2 regions of the Desulfosporosinus acidiphilus SJ4 genome follow, and region 2 is predicted to be linked to the other one. Evidence: riboswitches for the same ligand, from Rfam matches in the RefSeq annotation. Region 2 holds a riboswitch; the other holds the start of a gene.
The links. A riboswitch is a leader RNA that binds a small molecule or an ion and turns the genes downstream of it on or off. The one in region 2 is predicted to bind magnesium.

Region 1: another riboswitch for magnesium. It lies ahead of DESACI_RS07085 (magnesium transporter MgtE N-terminal domain-containing protein); the one in region 2 lies ahead of DESACI_RS10185 (magnesium transporter).

The regions. Positions count from the first base shown of each region.
Region 1 covers NC_018068.1:1,541,950-1,544,156, reverse strand. Annotated here, with positions in the region: gene DESACI_RS07085 (magnesium transporter MgtE N-terminal domain-containing protein) at 1-1,006, opposite strand, end outside; M-box (ykoK) riboswitch at 1,404-1,578, opposite strand; gene DESACI_RS07075 (metal-dependent transcriptional regulator) at 1,932-2,207, opposite strand, start outside.
Region 2 covers NC_018068.1:2,201,368-2,203,574, reverse strand. Annotated here, with positions in the region: gene DESACI_RS10185 (magnesium transporter) at 1-1,005, opposite strand, end outside; M-box (ykoK) riboswitch at 1,256-1,412, opposite strand; gene DESACI_RS10180 (methyl-accepting chemotaxis protein) at 1,939-2,207, opposite strand, start outside.

The DNA of each region.
Region 1 (2,207 bases), 660 kb from region 2:
CCTTTAATCGCCCTTCGGAGTCAACTGCATAAAGATAGTAAATATAATCTGCCTCAGGAGCAAGTTCTCTTAACTGCTTAATGACTTCATCTGCCGTAAGCTCTATAGAGAACACCAAAAAGTCGGTTGTCATCAAACTACCTGCAGTTCCTTCGTCATATTCCAACAACTCACGAAGGTCTGAAGCTGCTTCATTTTCCATTAAACTTAATAGTTGGTCCGAATCATCCTCATTCATTTCGGATAGGAGGTCTGCTGCCTCATCTTGCTCCATTTCTTCAAGTATGTCTGCAGCTCGCTCTTTATTTATTTGTCTTAGAATGGATTTTTGAACATCTGGGTCGACCTCAGCTAAAGTGTCCGCCGCCATTTCAGGATTTAACTGTTCAAACAATTCCAATCGTTCATAATGACTAATGTTCTCCAGAATATCCGCCAGATCTGCTGGATGTATTTTTGATAGCTTATCTCCTGAAGCACGTAAAGATAAGCTATCGCCCCCTGTTGATAACGACTGCACCATGTCCCATCCTATAAAATGGGGCTGCAACCTCTTTCCACTTGTTGGCATACTAAACATTCCTCTAGGGAGGAGCCTCCGAATTAAACCAACGAAGCTAACATCAATAGATACAATATGTACTCCTTTGCTGTTACCCGCTAATTTAATATCATTGACACGAACTAGCTTGGCTCCATTGATATCAACAATCTGCCGATCGAGTATCCCACTAATATATAAATGACCTTCAGATACTCTTTCAAAACGAACTTCTGAAGCGATTACCCGGAGTGCGACAACCTGTCGACTTAGCATATAGATCTCTTTCCAAGGAACAACTTTGAGCTCCCCATTATACTTAATAATCAATCCCCGAACAGTCGGAAACGTAGTCTCTGGATCGACCCAGACATCCCTAACTTTACCGAGCTTTAGACCACTACGATCAATAATATATTTACCTATTAGTTCGCTAACAAAAAGATCCGTCAATAGCTCCATCATTATCCCTCCAATAACAAAGTGATTTTATGAACCATATCTTGGTCTAATAATTTTACTATTCTTTGTTCAGGGCCTGCGTCCATAAAACCACCTCCTCTTTGATGGGAAAATGACTGGGATATACATTTTAAAAATTGGTAATAAGTGAATACAATATCATTTGGAGATTACAGTATTGTATTTGATTACTATTAAGAATGTGAAAGTTAAGATGTAAGCGGAAACTTGCTTGGTTTAATTTAATAATGTCTTTTATTTCCTTTAATATACCTTTAGGCCTATTAAAATTACATGAATCAAGATCATCATCACCCAATCGTCCCACCTCCATACAAAAAAACAAAGCTTTCCAAAAATAACGGAAAGCTTTGTAAAGCGCGCACAAGAAAAATAAACCCACTTTCCTCACTCGTTCTGAGCTTTGGCACTACACGACGTAGAATGAGAAAATTCATTCAGCCACATTATGTAAAACCTTAATCCGGTAATACCTGTTCTACCCATTGGTGTCTCTCGACATTTCCGGGCAGTGGCCTTTGTTCGTATAGGAGCCTCACCTAACGAAGAAATCTCAATTGTCGTAATGAATTTATCACTTACATCTTTTCCTGTCAAGACTATTTTTAATGCGTCTAATGATTTATATCCGATGTCTAATGTTCCAGTAATTACGGTGTAGTTTCAGAACAGAAATATTAATAATCAAATCCCGATCAATAGGATGAAATCAGAGCACTCTGTTTTTCTAAGCGCGACCTAGAAAAATCATTCATTCATTGGAATGTTTTTCATGCCTTGGTATTGTAACAATTTCTATATTCGTACGTATTATAACTCCAGAATCCCCCCTCTAAGTTAGCTAAAGCTAACCTATCCACAGAAACATACTAAGGAGGTCGATGTGTCCGATTAAATACAAAAATAGTTATTCTTTGTTAGCCTTAACAAACATGAAATCTTCAAAGGCTTGTTGGCAAGATGGATTGTTTTTCATAAATTCCACCAGAGTTTTAATAGCATCGATCGTTGCAGTCGAAAGGTAGTGTTCCATAGCTTCCGCCTCAGCAACAAAATTACACTTGCTACATATTAACCCAAGAAACTCCTGTAGCAATTGGTTTCGTAAAACTAAATAGCTGCCCGTTTCTCTACCTTTATCGGTGAGTCTGATTTCACCATATCGTTCGTAGTTTATGTATTG
Region 2 (2,207 bases):
TTTTTCATTATCATCAACAATATAAAGATAATAAACCGTATCTGGTTCAGGTTTTAAGTGCCTTAACTCCTTTAAAGTTTCGTTGACTGTCATGCTCTGATTAAGAGAGATATAATCTGTGGTCATTAAACTTCCTACCGTGTCATCCGGGTATTCCATCAATTCCCGAACTTCAAGAGATACTTCTTGTTCCATCTCATTTAACAGTTTCTCGGCATCTTCCTCTTCCATCTCATCAAGAATATCTGCAACTTCATCTGCCGGCATTTTCTCAAGAACGTCGGCAGCCTTTTCTACCGAAAGGTTAGCCAAGACGTGTAATTGCGCATCTGTTTCAAGTTCTTCAAGAACATCTGCCGCTCTCTCTTCGTCGAGAGAATTAAAGATTGCAACCTGGGTGTGTTTATCGTATTCTTCAATAATATCGGCAAGATCCGAGGGGTGAAGGGTTGAAAGTTTGTCATGTTCTTTGGAAAGCGTTAGTCCAACATGGATATAATCAACGGAAGCCACATCATCCCATAAAATCATTTTACTTGGTACGCGAATCCCAAAAGGTTTTAAAATTCTCTTGATCGGTTTAGCAATCCCGATACGTCTTAAGAGGCCATCAAAACCTACATCAACCGCAATTGTAAATGTACCGCTTTTTAGAATTGCTAACCGTAAATCGTTCACCCTTACAACTTTCCGGCCATCCATATCGACAATTTGCTTATCTAAAACATGCTTTTTAAGAAACATAGTGTTTTGTTTGGCAACTTCAATTTCTTTTAACCGATCACACTGAATAATATACTGACCCTGATTTTTATAAATAGATACCTCAGAAAAGTCAATAACTCTAATTTTCCCCTCTACCTTAACTTTAGCTGCAATTACTTTTGGGCTGATCTCGTTTACATCAACTATTAAATCCAATAGCTTGCCAACTATCTTTTGATTATCCATAATAACCTTATTACCTAGTACCCGGCTAAGATAAAAAGTTGATATTGTTAACACAAAAAATCCCTCCATTCTTGTACGGAGGGATTTTTGACAATAATATATTAAACTTAGATTTATCAATAAATCAAAGTCTTAATTCCCTCCATAACCATATTCAAATACAAGCATCTACCATCAGGGTCTGTATCCATAATTACGACCTCCTATGATTAGATTATTAAGTTGCAATGCAACGGTTACAACTTCCTAAAAAATAATAAAACCTTCGCCAAAACTTGAACATGGCGAAGGCAAAATAAGCCCTTGTTGATCCCGTTCAAGCTTTAGCTCTGCAAGGCAGTGAAATTACATTAGGTTATGCCTTGTTTTTCGACATATCCTGTTGACCTTCTCGAGTTGTCTCCAACTCTCCGCGGCAGCAATCCATATCCTTGCGGTAGCCTCACCTACCGAGGTAATATTAACTTTGTTTTATTGTAATACTTTAATTTCATTATTACAAGCACATTTAGCCAATTTGCGTCTGATTTATTTTATTTCGGTTCATAAAGTTCAAATATCTAATCGATGCTTAATGAATAGTTTGTTTAAGCGGAAATTTAACTATTTTGGATAACATCCAGACCTCTCTCCTTTATCTGGCGAAGATATCGGTTCTTTGAATTTTCCAAACTACCCTTGCTCTTTTCGCCCTTGATAAACCGCTTTGATTTCGGGTGGTGACAGCGGTATTGGTCGAGCTACCTGCTTCTAAAACTTGATTATCGTCTTCCAGCAAATTCGTATATTTATGGCATAACTTCTCATCAACTGCCCTTTCTTTCTAAGGATAGGATCTCCAACTAGTCACTGGTGACATTCCGGCTGCTAAACCCAAAGAAAAGGCAACCATTTTTACTCGGTTGCCTTAGTGATAATTATTGAGTTATGTTAGTTCTGCCAATTATCTTTATGCTATGTTAATATTGAATGACTTTGAGAGAATATCTAAATATCAAACCTTTGTATTACTTCATATAAATGTTCCGAAGTTTCGGCTAATCCTGCTGCAATCGCAACTAGTTCTTGCGTTGAAATCATCTGTTGCTCGGCTGCAGTTGCCGATTGATTTGCCCCCTCGGCAAATTGTGTTGCGATTGAGGTAGCCAATCTTTGGGCTTCAGCTAACTGTTGGCTTCGATTTAATAAATGATCGGCATTTGAAAGATTTTCTTCTACTCTTATAGAGGTGGAGTTAATCACATCATCAAGTGAGG